3 regions of the Cytobacillus sp. Hm23 genome follow, and region 1 is predicted to be linked to each of the others. Evidence: a T-box and tRNA genes for the amino acid it is inferred to sense, from the RefSeq annotation. Region 1 holds a T-box; the other regions hold tRNA genes.
What was found. A T-box is a leader RNA that pairs with one kind of tRNA and senses whether it is charged. The one in region 1 lies ahead of argS (arginine--tRNA ligase), so its partner is inferred to be a tRNA-Arg.
Positions count from the first base shown of each region.

Region 2: it encodes a tRNA-Arg, which carries the amino acid that the T-box ahead of argS (arginine--tRNA ligase) is inferred to sense. The anticodon was not compared.
Region 3: it encodes a tRNA-Arg, which carries the amino acid that the T-box ahead of argS (arginine--tRNA ligase) is inferred to sense. The anticodon was not compared.

Region 1 is NZ_JBPXRQ010000017.1:66,943-74,192, reverse strand. It holds gene ACSVDA_RS13025 (DUF4064 domain-containing protein) at 1-253, shown strand, start outside; gene argS (arginine--tRNA ligase) at 943-2,631, opposite strand; T-box leader at 2,930-3,176, opposite strand; gene ACSVDA_RS13015 (PadR family transcriptional regulator) at 3,250-3,792, opposite strand; gene ACSVDA_RS13010 (ABC transporter permease) at 4,117-4,881, opposite strand; gene ACSVDA_RS13005 (ABC transporter ATP-binding protein) at 4,878-5,588, opposite strand; gene ACSVDA_RS13000 (TlpA family protein disulfide reductase) at 6,002-6,520, opposite strand; gene ACSVDA_RS12995 (CcmD family protein) at 6,652-6,780, opposite strand; gene ACSVDA_RS12990 (cytochrome c biogenesis protein) at 6,995-7,250, opposite strand, start outside.
Region 2 is NZ_JBPXRQ010000012.1:68,283-75,532, reverse strand. It holds gene racE (glutamate racemase) at 307-1,101, shown strand; gene ACSVDA_RS09930 (GerMN domain-containing protein) at 1,230-2,327, shown strand; gene rph (ribonuclease PH) at 2,871-3,632, shown strand; gene ACSVDA_RS09920 (XTP/dITP diphosphatase) at 3,634-4,248, shown strand; gene ACSVDA_RS09915 (metallophosphoesterase family protein) at 4,245-4,757, shown strand; tRNA gene ACSVDA_RS09910 (tRNA-Arg) at 4,957-5,033, shown strand; gene ACSVDA_RS09905 (Hsp20/alpha crystallin family protein) at 5,301-5,750, opposite strand; gene ilvE (branched-chain-amino-acid transaminase) at 6,336-7,241, shown strand.
Region 3 is NZ_JBPXRQ010000016.1:66,759-74,008, forward strand. It holds gene trxB (thioredoxin-disulfide reductase) at 1-298, shown strand, start outside; gene ACSVDA_RS12390 (8-oxo-dGTP diphosphatase) at 832-1,290, shown strand; gene rapZ (RNase adapter RapZ) at 1,313-2,200, shown strand; gene ACSVDA_RS12400 (gluconeogenesis factor YvcK family protein) at 2,204-3,184, shown strand; gene whiA (DNA-binding protein WhiA) at 3,433-4,386, shown strand; gene ACSVDA_RS12410 (HPr family phosphocarrier protein) at 4,415-4,672, shown strand; gene clpP (ATP-dependent Clp endopeptidase proteolytic subunit ClpP) at 4,727-5,311, opposite strand; tRNA gene ACSVDA_RS12420 (tRNA-Arg) at 5,520-5,591, shown strand; gene ACSVDA_RS12425 (hypothetical protein) at 5,820-5,942, opposite strand; gene rpoN (RNA polymerase factor sigma-54) at 6,337-7,250, shown strand, end outside.

The sequences.
Region 1 (7,250 bases):
CTTGATGGAAATTATAGGTAATACTGGATGGGTTGTTGTAGCTGCCGGTATGATTGGTTTAGTATTAAGTATCATTGCAGCCTTTTGTTTAAAAGGAAATAATAAGCCAAAGCTTGCTGGGACTTTATTAATTATTGCTGCATTATTAGTCGCCTTAATGACTGTGTTATTTGCATGGCCAATCGCTCTACTGTTCTTAATTGCAGGGATTATGAGTTTAGTACGTAAGCCGAAGCAAAATATATACGATTAAGAAATTCTTATGGCCGACTTCCATTTAAAAAGAAAGAATTAGGTGTGAACACCTAATTCTTTCTTTTTTATATTAAATTTCTTCACTAACTTCAGTACCAATTACTATGCCGATAACAACGGTAATCGTTATGCCCATCACGATTGCAAACATGCGCTCACTCCCCTTTGTGAAAGAATGATCCAATATCTCTATATTCAATTTACCATATATTTAACTTTAATAAATTTAGTAACTGTGAAAGTTTTGTTACTGATTTTTTTCAGCATTTTTGCTATATACAATAATACTAATACAGCTAGTATAAAGAGAGAGCGTGAAACCTAAAATTTTGTGCTCACTACTCCTGATAATATATTCCAGCCAATAATCTGTTAGTTTTGTAAAGCTCGATTCGAACACTCTTCTGCTATTTAATTCATACTTTTCTCGTAGACTTATGAATATCTCTAACAAATGGGAATTAAAGTTATTCTCTTCGTTGTATAGAAGAAAAGATGCCACAAATGATAGTTGTACATGTCGTGTATCTCCTGAAAAGCAACAATCGATGTGAAAACAGTCGATCTATATGTTATAAGCGACTGTAGAGCCCCGAATGCAAGTTGTAAACGTGTTGTTTATGAGTTCCCATAACCAAAATAATGAATCTTAGTATTTTTATTACGGAGTTAACAGTTCTACAACCATTACATCTCCTCTGGAGCTTCAATCCCCAACAACCTTAAGCCTTCTTGTAAAACAACCATTACTGCAGTTACCAATCCAAGTCGAGAAGTTAGCTCGCTATCTTTGACTAATACCTTCACATTACCGTAATATTTATTAAATTCTTGTGCAAGGTCAATGAGGTATTTTGCAATTTGGGATGGTTCAAATTTTTCATAGCTTCTCTTAATTACATTTGGAAAGTCTATTAACAATTTAATGACTGACCAACTAAATTCATCAGCTAAACCATCTATATTGTGTATCTGTTCTTGTCCCGATTTTCTTAACAACGAGTTAGCTCTTGCATGAGTGTATTGGACGTACGGCCCTGTCTCCCCTTCAAACTTTAACATTTCTTCCAATGAGAACTCTACATTATTTAATCGTTCATTTTTTAAATCGTGAAAAATAAGTGAACCGATAGCAATCATTTTTGCTACTTCGTCTTTATTTATTAGTTTTGGATTTTTTATTTCTATACTGTGTTTAGCTAGACTGATTGTTTCATTTATAACCTCCTCAAGTAGAACAACTTTTCCTTTTCTAGTCGACATTTTTTTACCATCTTTTAAGATAAAGCCAAATGGTATGTGAACGAGATTATTAGCCCATGTAAAATCTAACTTTTTTAAAACAGCAAATACTTGATTAAAATGAAGACTTTGTTCATGACCAACAACATACAATGCCTTGCTAAACTGATACGTTTCTTTTCTATATATAGCAGCTGTTAAATCTCTCGTTGCATATAGAGTTGCACCGTCAGATTTTTTAATTAAACATGGTGGATAATTATGCTCACTTAGATCAACCACATCTGCACCTTCTGATTCAGAAAGTAACCCTGATTTCACAAGTAGGTTCAGCGTTTCTTCCATTTTATCATTGTAAAAAGCTTCGCCATGATAAGAATCAAACTTGATTCCTAGTAAATTATAAATGCTCGAAAATTCTTTTAGTGATTCATCGCGGAACCATTTCCATAACTCAATTGCATGTTCATCTCCATCTTCAAGTTTCTTGAACCACTTTCTTGCTTCATCTTCCAAGTGTTTATCTTTTTCAGCTTCATCATGAAATTTGACGTACAATGCCAATAACTGTTTAATTGGATTCTCTTTTACTTTCTCTTCATTCCCCCAGTGTTTATAAGCAACTATTAATTTACCAAATTGAGTACCCCAATCACCTAGATGATTAACTTTAATAGATTGAAATCCACATTTTTCTGCTAAAAGTGCCAGTGAATTCCCTATAACTGTTGATCTTAAATGTCCCATAGAAAATGGCTTAGCGATATTTGGGGAAGAAAAATCAATAACAACATTTTCACCATTTCCGATACTTAAAGTTCCAAAATGGTTACCTTGCTTAAGGATTGTAGCCATTACTTCTTTACTAACTTCCTTTTTATTCAAAAAAACATTTACGTATGGACCATCAGCTACAACTTTATCAAATAATGAGTGGCTAATCTGTTCAGCTATTTCTTTAGCAATATGGTTTGGAGATTTTCGAAGCTTTTTGGCTAACGCAAAGCATGGAAAAGCAATGTCACCCTGAGTATGAAACTTTGGTCTTTCAATCAATTGTAACGTCTCTTCAAAAGTTAAAACGTCCTTTAAAACTTGTGAAATTTCCTTAGCATATATTTCTGAATAATTCATATTCTTCATCTCCTATCCGTTATTTTCCTCGGTACGTTTACTGTCCAAATAACTGCTTTTACTGTCCAATACTATACGTTTACTCTCCAATTCTCTACTTTTACTGTCCGTACTCGGAAATGTGAAATCGTGATTTCAAAAGGATAAACTTAGAGTAATGTGTGGTTGATTGAGTAACTAGTATGGATCATATTCTTTCCGATACTCTTGTAGCTTCATTTTTAATAGCAGGAAAAATATGAATTGCCTTTTTTATTTGGTATACCCCTTCTGATAAAACTAAAAAAATCCCGCCTCTAAAAGAGACGAGATTTTCCCCGCGGTACCACTCTAATTGTTCAAATTGAACCATCTTAATTTCATTGATAACGGCTGATTCACCGGCATACCCTACTTGTACAAGGTTATTTAAATAAAAATAACGCTAGTACTTTTTCGGACTGCTTCTCCGAAGTACGTTTCATTATGAATAATCGATTAGGCTTTCACCATCCCTAACTCGCTACACGTATATTCAAAATTACTGTCTTCTTCAACGAATGAATTATTTTTACAAATTATAAATAAAGTTTAGAAATATTTCAAGGTTATTTATTCCATAAATTTTTATATTCCCATTTACTTTTCAACATCATGTTGTAAAATGTCTTGAATTTTATCTAAAAATGTTAGTTGTAATTCGTACTGAGAATAAATACTTTCAAATGTGGCTTTAGTAAGCGGAGATAGTTCATCCATTGCTTTCTTCTTATGTTCTTCTCCTTCTTTTAAAGCTGAAAGCTGCTTTGTTAATAACTCTTTTTGCTCATCAATTGCCCTAATGACTTGTTTGTTCGCACTAGACTCAGCAAATATTAACCCCGTATACAACGTAGTAGGTAAAATAACTGATGACGAAGCAAACGATTCGATTAATAACCTTTGAAATTCATTATGCCCTTTGTCGGTAATCTTATATATGGCTTTTGTTCGATTACCAGTTTGCTCAAGCGAAGCAATTTCAACGAGTTCTTCCTTTTCCATCTTCTTTAACGCGTGATAAATAGATCCTGGTAACACACCTGCCCAAGCATCTGTCTGGGATATTTGTAAGACTTGTTGAATTTCGTATCCTGACATTGGCTTCATTCTTAACATTCCTAATACCATTAAACGCGTCATTTTCACACCTCAAATCTAATTAAACAACGTTGATTAAATTAACATTACTATATCACTACTATTATTGTGGAGTAAAGACCATAATGGATGCAAGAAATGTACATGTATCTTGGTTATTGGATGAAAGGATGAATGAAGAAAGCAATCTCATAGGGTGATACTAGTCCTTAGAAATGCATTGGGCTTCTGCTACAGCCTCTAACATTTAAGCACTAAACCACATATAAGCGTTGGATTAACTCCAGTATCATGTTGAATAGCTGGCACCTATGGTTCATTTTGCTTGTTAATAATATACATGAGTACCATACTTACTACCGACTTTTAATTAGTTGTTTTCTTTACAACTCTGGTACCCTTCAAGACTGAAAACACTGGCTGATCAACTTCCCACTTAAATGTAGTTACTCCTAAAAAGAGGAATTCAAGTGTGAAGCATACAAGGATTATCAGCGAAACTACCATATCATTTATACTTGTAAATAGAGAACCTGATATCAGTCTGGAAAAATATTCAAATGGGTGTATTTCTCCGATAACATTAATCCAACTAGGGGCTTTTTCAAGGCTATAAAATGCTTGGCTACAAAATACCATAGGTATTTGAATGAGGTTAGCAAGCATATTAATCTGTCCTTCATTCTTTGCTAAATTAGAAATGAATATGCCTAAACAAGAAAAACAACTCGTTCCTATTGCTAAAATCCCAATTAATTGTATAGTACCTATAACAGAGATTTGCAAATCAAAATAAATGACTCCAATCATTAGAACGAGTAAATTTATCGCAATACCTAATAAAGCTCTAACAATAGCATTCATTATGATAAAATACAGTGTTTTATAAGGTGTCACCTTTAACATTTTATAGACACCTTTATTTCGTTGTCCGAACACTTGAAAAGCAGTTCCTTGGACACCCCAAAAAAGAGTGCTAATTGCAAGAACGGCAGTAACAAGCTGTGGATAATATGATACTGAATCAACAAATATGCCAACTCCAATCATTAATATGATTGGAAAAATTGCTGCATAAAACAACGAAATTTTATCCCTAATAGTTGTAATAAATATTGCTCGAATAATCATTTTTTACCCCCATTCGTTACGTGCAAATATACTTCCTCTAAACTTGCATATCCATACTTGTCACAGAGTTCCTTCGGTGTCCCTGCTTCTACTATTACACCTTCTTTCATTAAAAGGACACGGTTAGCAACTTTCATTACTTCATCCATATCATGAGTTGTAATAACTACCGAAGTCCCTTTATCTTTAAGCTGTCTCACAATTTCATGGATGTCACGACGAGCTTGAGGATCAAGAGCTGCCGTTGGTTCGTCTAGAAATACTACTACAGGATTGTGTACTAATGAAATAGCAATTGAAAGTCGCTTTTGTTGACCTCCTGATAATTTTAAAGCATCTACGTTTGCAACCTCTTCAAGTCCACATTGTTTTAATAACTGTATTGCTTCCTCTCGGTGAAGTGATTTTTTATAAAATGCCGCAAACAACCTAAGATTTTCTAGTGCACTTAAACCTGGGAAGAAGGAAGTTACTTGCAGCTGAACACCAATACCACTCATATAATCTTCCCGCCAAAATTGAATCATACCTTCACTAGGCTTACGAAGGCCTAACACCATTTCCAATGTTGTCGATTTCCCCGCTCCATTCGGCCCAATAATCGCAAGAACTTCATGTTCTTTCACTTCAAATGACACATTATTTACAACTTGTCTTTCATTGTACAACTTAGAAAGTTCATTAACTCTTATTAAAGTTTTTGACATATCACACACCTCTTTCGTTGTTTACTCAACATTGAATATATGACAAAAAATAAGATTATTTTAATATTGTTTAATCAACGTTGAGTATATTTAATACAAACTCATCATATCTCATACATAAATAATTGTAAAGAGATTTTTTACACTATTGGATATTTTTGTTTGTTATTAACTTTTCAATGAGATGGTTATTCATTTTAATTTGGCAAAATAATGTGTAAACCCGACAGTTAGCTTAGGTTGCAAAATAGTTTAAATGTATTAATAGCAAGATCTTTTCGTAAACTTTATTGCTATATTTAACAAAACTGAACAGTTGATTGCTATTTGTTAATAGAAAAATAATAACGAACATCAAGTTAAATACGTATTGATGTCCTACAAAAAATAAGCCACAGCAACTCGGCTGTGGCCTATTTTCCATTCAATTTTAACAAACTAATTTTCCCTGCTAAAGTTTCTGCTGTTGTTGGACCAACTATTTTTTCTCGTATAATGCCGCTAGGATCAATGATAAAAGTTTCAGGTTGGCCAACTACCAAATAATTTTTTGAGACTTTATCATCAGTATCAAATAAATACAGTGTTGTTGAATTATGTTCTTTTATAAATTTTTCAACACGACTTTTGGGCTCTCCACGATCGATAATAAGAAGCTTATACTTATCTCCATATTGTTGATGAAAGGCTTCTAGCTCAGGTTCTTCATCTACACAAGGCTTACACCATGTAGCGAAAAAATTTAATACAACAAATTGTCCCCGATAGTCAGATAAAGTATGAGTACCTCCATCTAAATCCTCTAGTGTGAAATCATAAGCTAGGTCACCAACCTTAACTCCTTTGACTCCTTGTATTCCTGAGGCTAAAAAGAAAAATACGGCTGCCACCAAGGATAGCGCTATGATTTGAATCATTCTTCTTTTGTTCATAAAAATCATCCTCTAACTGGATTTATCATCATTAAGAGTTACGCCGACCAGTTGATGAATAGTTAACAGCACAATCAAAAATCACGTGTACTGTTAATTTAATAATAATGTTGCAGTTTACTAGAACGAGCTTATTGCTTCTCTAACTCTTGTATATAGTCTAATTCTTTTTCTAGTTTTCTTTGGCGTTTCCCAAGCACAACTACATATCCAGCAATCAAGATCCATGCAATTGTGTATGCACTAAATAAATAACCCATTTTCAGTTCCTCCTCGTTAGTGTTTATTTATTTTTCCAACGTACGCATAGCACCTCCGACCGTATTTTACCTAGTCTATTTATATCGCCTATCCTACAACTGACAGGAAATATGCGCCTATGCAATAGTTCAATATTGTCTAGTGAATTTGGATTCTGTGATCTATCACTTCTAGTTCCTACTAATGCTACGGTATTTTATTCGTTACAACCTTTTATGAAATTTTATTCATTAACTTCTCTTGAACATCTTTCTTATTTTGAACGATTGCAATTTTTGTTTTTTCTATATAAATACCTTTTTGAAGTAAAACAATATACAACAAAGTAATAAAACCTAGCGTAAATAGCAATGTGAATAACATTTCAGGTTCAATTCCGCCACCTTGTTGTGTCGGACCATCACCAAACACGATTGGATGGAGCTTTGAGTTCCACCAGCGTATTGCCATAAATACGATTGGAACGTCA
Region 2 (7,250 bases), on a different contig from region 1:
AGTTTCTTTATGTCCATATACGTTTGGAGCTGGTTTAAGGAACATATATTGCAATATGTGCATATAACTAGTTTCATAGAACGCTTCTTTATATACACTGTGACTTATTCAGCTAGGAATGACTGCTTCGATTTTATCGGCAAACGATACTTAAGGCGATATGATTGTCTAAGGTTAAAAAGCTATTATACAATTTAGTAGTTATGCTTCACCTTGTGAAATACTTGCATTTCAATTCAAAAAGTTAGAAAATAAGGTGACACTTTAAATATACATCAAGAAACGAGATAAGAATGAGGCGATTTTTTGTTAAGACCGATTGGAGTTATCGATTCAGGAGTAGGGGGACTAACGGTTGCGAAAGAAATCAATCGTCAGTTACCTAAAGAAAGAATCATTTATTTAGGAGATACTGCTAGATGTCCTTATGGGCCGAGGCCTAGTGAAGAAGTCAGGAAATATACATGGGAAATGACAAATTACTTGCTAACATATGATATTAAAATGCTTGTCATTGCTTGTAATACTGCTACAGCTGCAGTATTAGAAGAAATAAAGCATGAGCTAAGTATACCTGTTGTTGGTGTAATTCATCCAGGAGCTAGGACTGCACTAAAAATAACAAGCAATAATCATATAGGTGTAATCGGTACTGTAGGTACAATCGCTAGTGGAGCTTATAAACAAGCATTAGAGTCTATTAACCACAAAGTTTATGTAGAATCACTTGCATGCCCTAGATTTGTACCACTCGTTGAGAGTGGTGACTACGAAGGGGAACGAGCGAAAAGAGTGGTTGCTGAAACTTTAGTAGAATTAAAAAATAAAAGTATTGATACACTTATTTTAGGTTGTACTCATTACCCACTTCTAAGTCATTTAATTAGTGAATTTATGGGAGAACGAGTGAATATTATTTGTTCGGGAGATGAGACTGCTCGGGAAGTCAGCACGATTCTATACCATAGCGGATTATTAAATGATGAAGATGGTATTAATAATCATCTATTCCTTACAACAGGTGCACAGGAGATTTTCCAACAAATTGCTTCAAATTTATTCGGGCACCCTATTGATAATATAGAAACTATTAGTTTATAAAACAATTAAATGAGATGCTTTATTTCACGTCCTCTAGCCAAGCTAGAGGGTTTTTTCTTTTTTATCGGTCTAAAAATAAAAACAGCTCGTATACATAGTAGTACAAACTGATGTAAGGGGGAAGATAAATGAAAACATGGAAAACACTCAAAATGACTACTGCTATATTAACATTATCAGTGTTATTAGCTGGATGTGGTCTTTTTGGTGGAGAAGATAAAGGCCTTGAGATTGATCCACCTCAAGAAACAACTTATTTGGAGGAAGGGGAATTTACTGACGGAGAAAGTGTAATGGATTCAGAACAAGAAGCAGGTGTAAGTGTTGATGTACAGGAAGATGGAGTGGCAGACACTGTTCAACGTGAATTATTTCTGCTAGATCAATATGGGATGGTCGTTCCACAAACAGTAGAGTTACCGATAGTAGAAGGTCCAGCAAAGCAAGCTTTAGAATACTTGGTACAAGATGGGCCAGTAGAGGATATGCTTCCTAATGGATTCAGAGCTGTATTACCTGCAGGTACATCAGTTGAGGTGAACATAGTAGAAGGTGGAACAGTAATTGCAGATTTTTCAAAGGAATTTCAAGAGTACAATAAAGAAGATGAACTAAAAATATTACAAGCAATCACATGGACATTAACTCAATTTGACACAATTGATAAAGTACAAATAAGGATAAATGGTTACGATCAATCTGTAATGCCTGTGAACGGAACACCGATTGGGGAAGGGGTTAGCAGAGAGCACGGTATTAATTTTGATGAAAATGAAGTTGCTGATATTACAAATTCATACCCTGTTACAGTCTATTTCTTAGCGGAAAATGCTGATTCAATCTACTATGTTCCTGTTACTAGAAGAGTAGAGAACACAGAAGAAAATAGCATCGTTGCTGTCATTAATGAATTAGTTGAAGGACCTAGTTACACATCAAAATTATTAGGGGCAATCAATAATGAAGTTGAATTATTGAGTGAACCGATCATCCAAGACGGGCAAGTTATTTTAAATTTTAATGAATATATTCTCGGAAGCTTTTCAGAAGAACCGATTATTAATACAAATGTATTAGATACATTAGTCCTAACACTAACAGAACAGGAAGGTATAGAACAGGTAGCTATTCAAGTAAATGGGAAAGCAGAGCTTGTGAATGAACAAGGTGAATTATTAGCCGAACCAGTGTCAAGGCCAAAAAATGTGAACATGGATAGTTTTTAAAAATCTTTTTTTGATATACTATATAAAGATGAGTACAAGAGGTAGGCGTATTTGAGCTACCTCTTCTTATTGTCTAGCTCCAGGCGCCACCGGCTCGAGGTCATAAGCTAATCTGTCAAGAAGGTTAAAAAGCAACCTTCCAGCCAGCTTAACTTATGCTTGTCGCCGATAAGCAGTCGCCTTGCGCATTTCGCAGTTGTCTAGCTCCAGGCGCCACCGGCTCGAGGTCATAAGCTAATCTGTAAAGAAGGTTAAAAAGCAACCTTCCAGCCAGCTTAACTTATGCTTGTCGCCGATAAGCAGTCGCCTTGCGCATTTCGCAGTTGTCTAGCTCCAGCACCCATTCCCTCGAAGTCGCTTCGTCATAGCATCTGAAGGCAAAGAGCGCCTTCGTTGTTATGACTCCAGCGCTTGTCGGGAATAACCAGGGTGCTTGCGCATTTCACACTTGAAAACACTTCGCCATTCCCCAAAGTGAGTGGGATTGTTATAGGTGGAATGGGGTGTTTATGTTTTTTTATGTTTGATGAGGAGGAATTATAAATGAGAGTAGATGGACGGAACGAAGATCAATTAAGACAAATACATATTGAGACAAATTATTTAAAGCATCCTGAAGGTTCAGTACTTATCTCTGTTGGTGATACGAAGGTCATTTGTACTGCGAGTATTGAAGATCGAGTTCCACCGTTTATGAGAGGTGAAGGTAAAGGTTGGATTACAGCAGAATACTCAATGTTACCTCGAGCGACTGATTCAAGAAACATACGCGAATCTAGTAAAGGTAAAGTATCGGGAAGAACGATGGAGATACAACGCTTGATTGGAAGAGCATTGCGCTCAGTTGTTGATTTAGAAAAAATTGGCGAAAGAACAATCTGGGTTGATTGTGATGTCATTCAAGCAGATGGTGGTACGAGAACTGCGTCCATTACAGGTGCTTTTGTTGCAGTTGTGTTAGCAGTTGGGAAACTAGTGTCTGAGAAAAAATTAACAAAATCACCGATACAAGACTTTTTAGCAGCTACCTCTGTTGGGATAGATGCGAAGCTAGGGCCTATTTTAGATTTGAATTATATCGAGGATTCATCAGCACAAGTAGATATGAATGTTGTTATGACAGGGGCTGGTCAATTTGTTGAGTTACAAGGAACTGGAGAAGAAGCAACTTTTTCAAGAGATGAGCTAAATAATTTATTATCTTTAGCTGAAGAGGGGATTCATGAAATCATTCAAAAACAGCGCGAAGCATTAGGAGAATTCGTCCAACATATTAAATCAGCTACTGATGAAAGTGGGAACTAGAGTGAAACAAGTATTAATTGCTACAAAAAATATGGGCAAAGTAAATGAATTTAAGTTCATGCTAGAACCTAAAGGAATTGAAGTAAAGTCTCTGTTCGATATTAACGAGCCGATAGATATTGAGGAAACAGGACAGACCTTTGCTGAAAATGCAATCATAAAAGCTGAGGCTGTAGCAAATCGGTTTCAAACTATAGTCATTGCAGATGATTCAGGATTAGCAGTAGATGCCCTTGATGGTCGCCCTGGAGTTTATTCTGCCCGCTATGCTGGAGAACATAAAGATGATCAAGCCAATTTGGAAAAAGTATTGCAGGAGCTGGATGGTGTACCAACTCATAATAGGACTGGACGTTTTCATTGTGCATTAGCTATTGCTTTTCCTCAAGGAGACACCCATGTTGTTGAAGGTATATGTGAAGGGAGAATTACGGACACCCCTGTTGGACAAAACGGCTTCGGATATGATCCTATTTTTTATGTAGAAGATAAAGAAAAGACAATGGCTCAATTATCGAAACAAGAAAAAAATAAAATGAGTCATCGAGCTATTGCATTAAAAAAGCTTTCACATTTATGGTCTGAGATATTTACTGAAGAGGACAAGCTAACATGAAAATTTTAGTCGTAAGTGATAGTCACGGCTTATCAGAAGAGCTTACACAAGTTGCTCGAAGACACGAAGATGATGTTCAAATGATGATTCATTGTGGAGATTCAGAGCTCCAAGCTCATGCTGAGGCAATGCAAAAATTTAACTCTGTTAAAGGAAATTGTGATATAGACTCTGCTTACCCAGATCATCTAGTTGAAAAATGTGGACAGCAACATATATTTGTTACACATGGTCATTTATACAATGTAAAAATGACTTTAATGAATCTTTTATATCGTGCTAAGGAAGTTGATGCGAAGATTGTTTGCTTTGGGCATTCACACATAGCAGGATCAGAGATGGCTGATGGAATTATATTTATTAACCCGGGAAGCCTCCGACTCCCGAGAATGCGCAAAGAAAAAACATATGTTATACTACATATACAAAATAGACATATCCATGTCCATTACTATAATATTGAAGGCAAGCTTATACCATCCTTATCAAGCGAATTTATACTTGAATAATAAAATACATGTTTTTATATCTGCTATAGTACTGAGTCACTTTACCATTAGACCAATGGTAAAGTGCTCTGTGAGCAGCATAATGATGAACATATAAATAATATAAAATATTTTTATATTTATTACAGAAAAATGATTGACAAACAATGCTAATATTTATATAATAAATTTTGTCGTTAACAATTAAACAAATTTTTTTGTCCCAGTAGCTCAGCTGGATAGAGCAACGGCCTTCTAAGCCGTCGGTCGGGAGTTCGAATCTCTCCTGGGACGCCATTACATAACATTGTAACCCTTAATTTGACGGGTTTGAACAGATAATGGATGATCAAACAGTATTGAAAACTGTTTGATCATCCATTTTTTATGCTACTAATGATATGTGAAAACAGACAATTTTTGAAGCAGTCATGTGGATATTTTGAAAAAGCTGATAGTTAATATAGCTAGTAAAGTATTGTTATATTTTTCTATATAAAAGTAAATATTAGTATATCAACTAAATTATGTTACTTCAGCAAATATGAAAAGCTCCTCTGCTCATTAATGAAAATCAACATTAATTTTCTTCTTGGTGCCTTGGCTTTTTTTTGGCATAGTTACCTCTAGGACACCATTTTTGTATGTTGCTTTCACTCCCTCAATACTTACAGGTGTTGGTAGTGCTACTGCTCTATGAAAACTACCTGTATGTCTTTCTCTTCTGTATAAATTCTCATCTTTTACATCGTTAGTCCTATTTATAGAGCCACTAATATTCAAAACATTGTTGTCAATTTCAATATTTACATCCTCTTTTTTTTCTAGTCCAGGAATGTCACACGTAGCCACAACCTCATTACTTGTCTCATAAACATCAACTCTAATCATTCCTAAGTAGTTTTGCTCATTGGTAAAGTCAAAAGGGAAGTTAGAGAAGTTAGAAAATAGTCTGTCCATGTCCCTTCTCATGTTTGATAAGTGTCTGAACGGATCGTGAGGTATTAAGGTCATTTGTTCTCCTCCAAATGCGCAAAATTTAAATTATATAGTAATATTCTCTACAGTAGTTATAGAAATATGTAATATGGATAAGAAATAATTAATACTTCTTAAAATGTATACTGATTTTAGGGAAGATCATGAATGAAAGTTATGTATTGGAAACTACTTCAATTGCATAAATTTATATCGAATTAATGAGGTTTGATTGAAAGCTTCACATTTCCAGCTTCTCATTCTAACTTTTTGAACCTATTTTTTAAAAAGTTTCACAAATTTAAAAACCTCATAATAACAGTGATGTAAGCGTATTCAAGTTGAGTGATAAATACAAATTTTCAAATAATTCTCCAAAAGACTATTGACTCTTTAAACAAATGAGCGTAAGATAGTCCTCAAATAAAAAATTGTCACAATATTTTTTAGTTTTTAAAATCTATATTTTTACTTGATTTTACGTTAAAATTCCTTAGTTTTTTGTCGGTATAAATACCTAGTGTTAGTCCATTCAAAAAGGTACATTTTAGGATACTTTTTTTATATCTATGTATTTATCGATTTAAAGCGTCTATATAATAAAGGGAAGGAGGATATAAGATGGGTGATCAGTGGATTTTTTTAGGTGATACTTTTGTAAAAAAAGAAGATGCAAAAATTTCAGTTTATGATCATGGCTTTTTATACGGAGATGGTGTATTCGAAGGTATTCGAGTGTACAGCGGAAACGTTTATCGGATGAAAGAACATTTGGATCGTTTATATCGCTCGGCTAAATCAATTATGCTAACTATTCCTTATACAGAAGAGGAATTAACAGATCTAGTTGTTCAAGCAATCCAAAAAAATAAGTTTGAAGATGCTTATATTCGTCTTGTAGTTTCTAGAGGTGCTGGTGATTTGGGTCTAGATCCCTTTAAATGCAGTAAACCTCAAGTTGTTATTATCGTGGAGCCTCTTGCACTTTTTCCGAAAAAGCTGTATGAAACTGGCATAGAGATTATTACTGTTGCAACTAGACGAAATAGACCTGATGTTTTAAGCCCAAAAGTTAAATCGTTAAATTATTTAAACAATATTCTAGTTAAAATTGAAGCGCATTTGGCAAATGTAAGTGAAGCTTTAATGTTAAACGATCAAGGATATGTTTCAGAAGGGTCAGCGGACAATATTTTTATTGTCAAAGATAGCACCCTCTATACTCCTCCAGGTTATGTTGGAGCCCTTGAAGGGATTACGAGAAATGCAATTTTAGAAATTGCTTCTGAATTAGATTACGAGGTCAAGGAAGAACCATTTACTCGTCATGATGTATACACATGTGATGAAGTGTTTCTAACAGGAACAGCAGCAGAGGTCATTGCTGTAGTCAAAGTAGATGGCAGGGAAATTGGCGATGGAAAGCCAGGAAAACATACTAAAAAGCTGCTTGAAGAGTTTAGAAAAAAAGTCGTTTCTGATGGAGTAAAGGTCTATCAATCAAACCAGGAAGTAACGGCGGGCTAGTATATACAT
Region 3 (7,250 bases), on a different contig from region 1:
TAGTGTGACACTAGTTGATACTCAGACAGGTGAGGAACAAGAATTTAATACTGATGGTGTGTTCATATACATCGGTTTAAATCCATTATCAAAACCGTTCGCAAACCTTGGTATTACGAATGAAAATGGATATATCGAAACGAATGAGCAAATGGAGACGAAAATCCCTGGTATTTTTGCATCAGGAGATATTAGAGAAAAAACAGTTCGACAAATCGTTACAGCTACTGGTGATGGAAGTGTTGCCGCCCAAAGTGCAGCGCATTATATTGAAGAGTTAAAAGAGAAATCAAAATAATTATAACAAAACCGTAATAACGTTTTAACCGAGTTGTAACACAGGTGCAACAATTATTAGGTACTATAAATATAAGTAATTGACCCCCTTTTATAAATATATCCTTGGCACGGGAAATGACCCCGTGTCCTTTTTTTATATAGGCTCATTTCGTGAGGTTCTTCTACCCCTTGAGGACGTTAGATGTAAACGTACTTACATCTAAGAACGAAAAGCAAATAATTAATGCGAAAACAGTCTGTATATATGTGAAAAAAGACCATGAAAACATGTGTAAGTAATGCGAAAACTCCATTATATAGATATGTTATGAGCTAAATTCTCTGTTTGTCATTTATTACAATATTACAATACAACGGTCTGAACGTAATGTCCTTTGCTTGTCTTCGAAAACGGATAATGCCAATCGTTAGCTATAGGACGGTTGATATTAGGTGGAAATGGGTGCCTTCCGCATTTCTTTTATACCATTTATTGTGACGAGCTAGTAGAAATAGTATAATTAATGGTATAAATACAACGAGGTGAAAGGCGTGCAAAGAGTAACTAATTGCGTCTTAGTTCATGAAGGTCAAGTATTACTTTTACAAAAGCCTAGTAGAGGCTGGTGGGTAGCACCTGGTGGCAAAATGGAACAGGGAGAATCCATTAGAGAATCTTGCATACGTGAATTCCGTGAAGAAACAGGTATATTTATAAAAGATCCAAGCATCAAAGGTATTTTCACAATATTGATAAAAGAGCAAAATCAAATCATTTCGGAATGGATGATGTTTACTTTTCTATCCACAGAATTTGATGGTAGCAATGTGAAGGAGTCAGAGGAAGGGAAGGTTGCATGGCAGAAAGTGGAGCAAATATCCAAGCTACCTATGGCGCCAGGTGACTACCACATTATTGACTATATGGTTAATGGAAAAGGTATTATTTATGGTACTTTCACATATACGCCGAACTTTGAGTTGCTTTCTTATCGATTAGATCCTAGTTAAACGTGTTTGAGGGGGTAATAGTATGAGTACTGGCTCAACGAGTGATATCCAAATGGTCATTATTACAGGAATGTCTGGTGCAGGGAAAACAGTAGCCATACAAAGCTTTGAAGATTTAGGATATTTTTGTGTTGATAATCTACCGCCTTCTTTACTTCCGAAATTTCTAGAACTTATGAAGGATTCCGGTAATAAGATGAATAAAGTAGCACTTGGAATGGACTTAAGAGGAAGAGAATTTTTTGAAAGCCTATTTGAAGCACTAGATGATATGGCAGAGAAATCGTGGATTACACCTCAAATCTTATTTTTAGATGCCAAGGATGCCACTTTAGTTAGTCGTTATAAAGAAACGAGGAGATCTCACCCGCTGTCCCAAGAAGGACTTCCTCTTGAAGGTATTCAGCTAGAAAGAAAAATGTTGGAAGAGTTAAAGGGAAGAGCACAGCTGATTTATGATACATCTGATCTAAAACCTCGTGACTTGAGAGAAAAAATATTACAGCAATTTGCAACCCAGGGTAAACAAATTTTTACTGTTAATGTTGTATCTTTTGGTTTTAAATACGGCTTGCCGATAGATGCTGATTTAGTCTTTGATGTTCGATTTTTACCGAACCCACATTATATTGATCATATGAGACCTAAAACTGGTCTCAATGAAGAAGTTTCATCATATGTTTTAAAATGGAACGATACGCAAAAGTTTTTAACAAAAGTTGTTGATTTATTGACTTTTATGCTACCGCATTATAAAAGAGAAGGTAAGAGCCAGCTCATCGTTGCAATTGGATGTACTGGTGGCCAGCACCGCTCCGTAACACTAGCGGAGTATTTAGGTCAATATTTTGAAAATAGCTATAAAACTCGTATATCTCACCGAGATATTGACAAGCGAAAGGAAAAATAATACATGGAAAGAAAAAAACAGCCTAATATTGTAATTATAGGCGGAGGTACAGGCTTACCTGTCTTATTGCGGGGCTTAAAACAATACCCTGTGAATATCACCGCTATCGTTACAGTGGCTGATGATGGTGGGAGCTCAGGAAGACTTAGAAATGAGCTTGACATTCCACCACCTGGTGATATTAGAAATGTGTTAGTAGCTTTATCAGATGTTGAGCCATTAGTTGAAGAGTTGTTCCAGTATAGGTTCGAGGATGGCAATGGTTTATCTGGACATTCACTGGGAAATATTATCTTAGCCGCAATGACAAATATAACAGGCGATTTTGTTCATGCAATTGGAGAAATGAGCAAAGTGTTAAACGTGAGAGGTCAGGTGTTACCAGCTGCTAATAGAAGCGTTAATTTGCATGCTGAAATGGCAGATGGAACATTAGTATCTGGAGAATCAAAAATACCTGAGTATGGAAAGAAGATCGAACGTGTCTTTTTGACACCTGAAGATGTCAAGCCGCTTTCTGAGACAATAGCAGCAATACGTGAAGCAGATTTAATTGTTATTGGCCCCGGAAGTTTATATACAAGTATTTTACCTAACCTATTAGTTTCTAATATAGGAAAAGAGGTTTGTGCTGCAACAGCAAAAAAAGTCTATATGTGTAATGTGATGACTCAGTTTGGAGAAACATCAAACTATACAGCAAGTGACCATGTTAGAGCACTTTATGATCATATGAAATGCGATTTTCTTGATGTGATTATGGTGAATGAAGAGGAAATTCCTGCGTACATTATGGATAGATATGCAAAAGAAATGGCTCAACCAGTCATCTATGATATCGACCGATTAAAGGATTTAGGGTTAGATATTATTCACGATAACATTATTAGCTTTGAAGATGGGGTCATTCGACATGACACAAAAAAAGTAGCATCTCTCTTATACTCACTTTTACAAAATGTTCACAAATTCCATGGAATATAACGATTGCATACAAAGTACTCATTTACCTTTTATGTACGAGTGTGATAGCATTTAATGAAACTACTTAATTTTTGAATGCAAAATACAATTTTATTTGTATCTGCATATACTAGTTATATTGGAAGGAGTCAAGGAGGTTGCTCAATGTAAGTAACCTCAGAGGTGACAGATACTATACCGCCTTATTCTGCGTCGACCTTTTTGTCCTCCTATTTTAACTCGCATATAGATAAAAGGGGCTGAGAGGTATGTCATATGCATCAGAGACCAAAAAGGAACTAACAAATATTGAAATTAAAGATTGCTGTGCAAAGTCAGAGCTCTCTGCATTAATAAGAATGAATGGGTCATTAACTTTTTCAAATCGTAAACTCATTGTAACTATCCAAACTGAAAATGCAGCAATTGCAAGACGTATCTATACATTGCTAAAAAGATTGTATGATGTCTCAGTTGAACTATTAGTTAGAAAAAAAATGCGTTTGAAAAAGAATAATGTATATATTGTTCGCTTAATTGAAAGCGCTAAAGGTATTCTTGAAGACTTAAAAATCATCGATGAAGGTTTCTCGTTTCTTGGAAGGATTTCAGATGACTTAATTAAGAAAAAATGTTGTAAAAGATCTTATTTACGTGGAGCTTTTTTAGCAGGCGGATCGATTAATAATCCGGAAACGTCTTCATACCACCTAGAGATATTTTCGTTATATCGGGAACATAGCCAAGCACTTTGTGAATTAATGAACACCAGCTTTCAATTAAATTGTAAAATGATTGAAAGAAAAAAAGGCTTTGTAACGTATTTAAAAGAAGCTGAAAAGATTGCTGAATTTCTAAATATTATCGGTGCCCATAGTGCATTGTTAAGATTTGAAGATGTCCGTATTGTTAGAGACATGAGGAATTCAGTTAATCGCTTAGTGAACTGTGAGACTGCCAATTTAAATAAAACAGTTGGTGCAGCAATTAGGCAAGTAGAAAACATTCGGTTTATTGATGAAACAGTAGGACTTAGTTCACTTCCCGACAAGCTTCGAGTTATTGCAGAGCTAAGAATTACTTATCAAGATGTTACATTAAAAGAACTAGGTGAAATGCTACCTGGTGGGAGCATAAGTAAGTCAGGGATTAATCATCGCCTTCGAAAAATAGATGAAATCGCAGAAAAGCTGCGATCAGGTCATTCTATTAAAACAAAATAATAGCTTTTGAAAAAGGGAGGAACATTAAATGGTTGAAAAAAAAGTAGAGGTACAATTGAAAACAGGATTACAGGCTCGACCAGCAGCTTTATTTGTTCAAGAGGCGAATCGTTACGCTTCAGATATTTTTTTAGAGAAGAATGGCAAAAAGGTAAATGCTAAAAGCATTATGGGCTTAATGAGCTTAGCGGTTAGCAATGGTTCAACAATTACATTGTATGCTGATGGGCAAGATGAAGAAGAAGCACTTGAAGCATTATGTAATTTTGTTATTCAAAATGGCTAAAAAAACCCTCTCACAGCAGTGAGAGGGTTTTTTGTGTTTTTAGTAAGAAAGTGATTATTTCGCTGGGTGTAGAACTTTATCGATTAAGCCGTATTCTGTAGCTTTTTCAGCAGTCATAAAGTTATCACGCTCTGTATCACGTTCGATCACTTCTAATGGCTGACCAGTACGATCAGAAAGGATGCCATTTAATTTATCACGTAAGAATAAAATGCGCTTCGCAGCAATTTCTATTTCAGTTGCTTGACCTTGAGCACCACCTAGTGGTTGGTGAATCATCACTTCACTATTTGGTAATGCAAAACGCTTGCCTTTCGTACCAGCAGCTAATAAAAATGCACCCATTGATGCTGCCATTCCTATACACATAGTTGAAACATTCGGTTTAATAAACTGCATTGTATCATAAATTGCCATCCCTGCAGTAATTGACCCTCCAGGACTGTTTATATACAAAGAAATATCCTTTTCTGGGTCCTCTGCTGCAAGAAATAGAAACTGGGATACAATTGAGTTTGCTACATTATCATCTATAGCGCTACCTAACATAATAATACGATCCTTTAATAATCGTGAATAAATGTCATATGCTCTTTCTCCGCGGTTTGTCTGTTCGATAACAGTAGGAATTAGATTCAATTTAATTATCCTCCTTTTTAAACTTTATTTAGATATTTATGTAATTTTTATCATACACCTATGGTCAATAAAGGTCAAACGAAAAGTACTAACAATACTATCTTATTCATGTTTTTTTAAATCCATACCTGCTATACCTAAATACTACTGAATTCTGCTTGCATTGTACATCAATCTAACATATAATATTGAAAGCAATCTGTTATATGCCCTCGTAGTGTAGTGGATAGCACGAGAGATTCCGGTTCTCTTAGGGTGGGTTCGAATCCTGTCGAGGGCGTTACGTAAGAGAAAAAACCTTCTTTTCAAAAGAAGGTTTTTTTGTTCAAGAAACCTCGAAGGCGAAGAGCGCCTTCAAATGATAGAGTTAAGGTGTTTGTCGAGGTGAGTCATGAATGCCGACATTGCTAAGGAGCCCACAGGACTTGGGCTGATGTTAGACGGAATTGAGTTCTCAGCATTTCTAGCTGCCCAACTCCAGTATCGATCCCCTCGAATCGCTTCACCATTACACCGAAAGGCAAAAAGCACCTTTATGTGTAATGATTTCTGGTGCTTGTCGAGGCTGTGCAAGTCGTCTCCACTTTTCTGGTTGTCTAACTCCAGCACCTATCCCCTCGAGTCGCTTCACCATTCCACCGAAAGGCAAAAAGCGCCTTTATGTGTAATGGTTCCAGCGCTTGTCGGGGATGACCAAGGTGCTTCCGTTTTTCTAGATGTCTAGCTTTGCCTCCTAGCCTCTCGAGTCGTTTCGCCGATGACCAAAAGGCAAAGAGCGCCTTCAAATGAAAAGCTTCCAGTGCTTGTCGAGGCTGTTCAGTCGGCGCAGCTTTTCTACTGTCCAGCTGCAGCACCAATCCCCTCGAGTCACTTCACCAATACACCCAAAGGCAAAAAGCGCCTTTACGTGTATTGGTTCCAGTGCTTGTCGAGTCTGGTTCAGTCGGCACCGCTTTTCTAACTTCCATTGTTTTACCATACACCTATTATCTCATATATTGTAAAATAGATATGGGGTGGAGAGCATGGAAATGAGACCGGGGTTATTTCAAGAACAAACGATAAAGCTTACGATGACTAAGGAACTATCTCAAGCAATTGAGCTTCTTCAATATTCCTCTCAAGAACTACTTACCTTTTTACATGATATAGCTATAGAAAATCCTCTTGTTGAGATACAGGAAAGTACACCATTTGACATACCTAGAAAAAAAACTTCCAACACATCCTCTCAAAGTAAGCAACATAATTGGTTGGAGAATATCGGAGGAGAGCCTGAAAAATTATTCGATCATCTTCGTTCACAAATATTACTATTACCAATAAGTAATATAGAAAGAAATGTTGTTGATCATCTAATAGAAAACATAGATAATAACGGCTATCTTCACTTTGAGGCTCAAGATGTCATTAATCGCTTTGGGGTTACTGAGCAGGATATAACTAAATGTGTAGAAATTATTCAAAACCTTGATCCAGTTGGAGTTGGGGCAAGGAATGTCCAAGAGTGCCTGCTTATACAGCTACAAAGGGAGCAGCATAGGAACGAACTAGCCGAAATTATTATTAAAGATTACTTTGAATTGTTTACACAAAAATCGTGGAAGGCTTTGGCGAAAATTTTGAATGTAAAGCCTAAGGAGATTCAACAAATATTTGATCATATACAATTGTTAGAGCCTCGTCCTGGACATATTTTTCATCATGAACAGACAACCTATATTATTCCTGATATAATTATTGAACGGAAAAATGGACATTTTGAAGCTTCTATTAACGAAGATTATTTTCCAAAGCTATCTTTTAACGTTCAATATGAGCAAGACCTATCTAATGTAGACGATGAGAAAGTGAGCGCTTTTGTAAGAGAAAAAGGTTTACAATGGGGATGGATTATGAAAAGCCTCGAACAAAGAAAGCAGACTTTATTAAGCGTTAC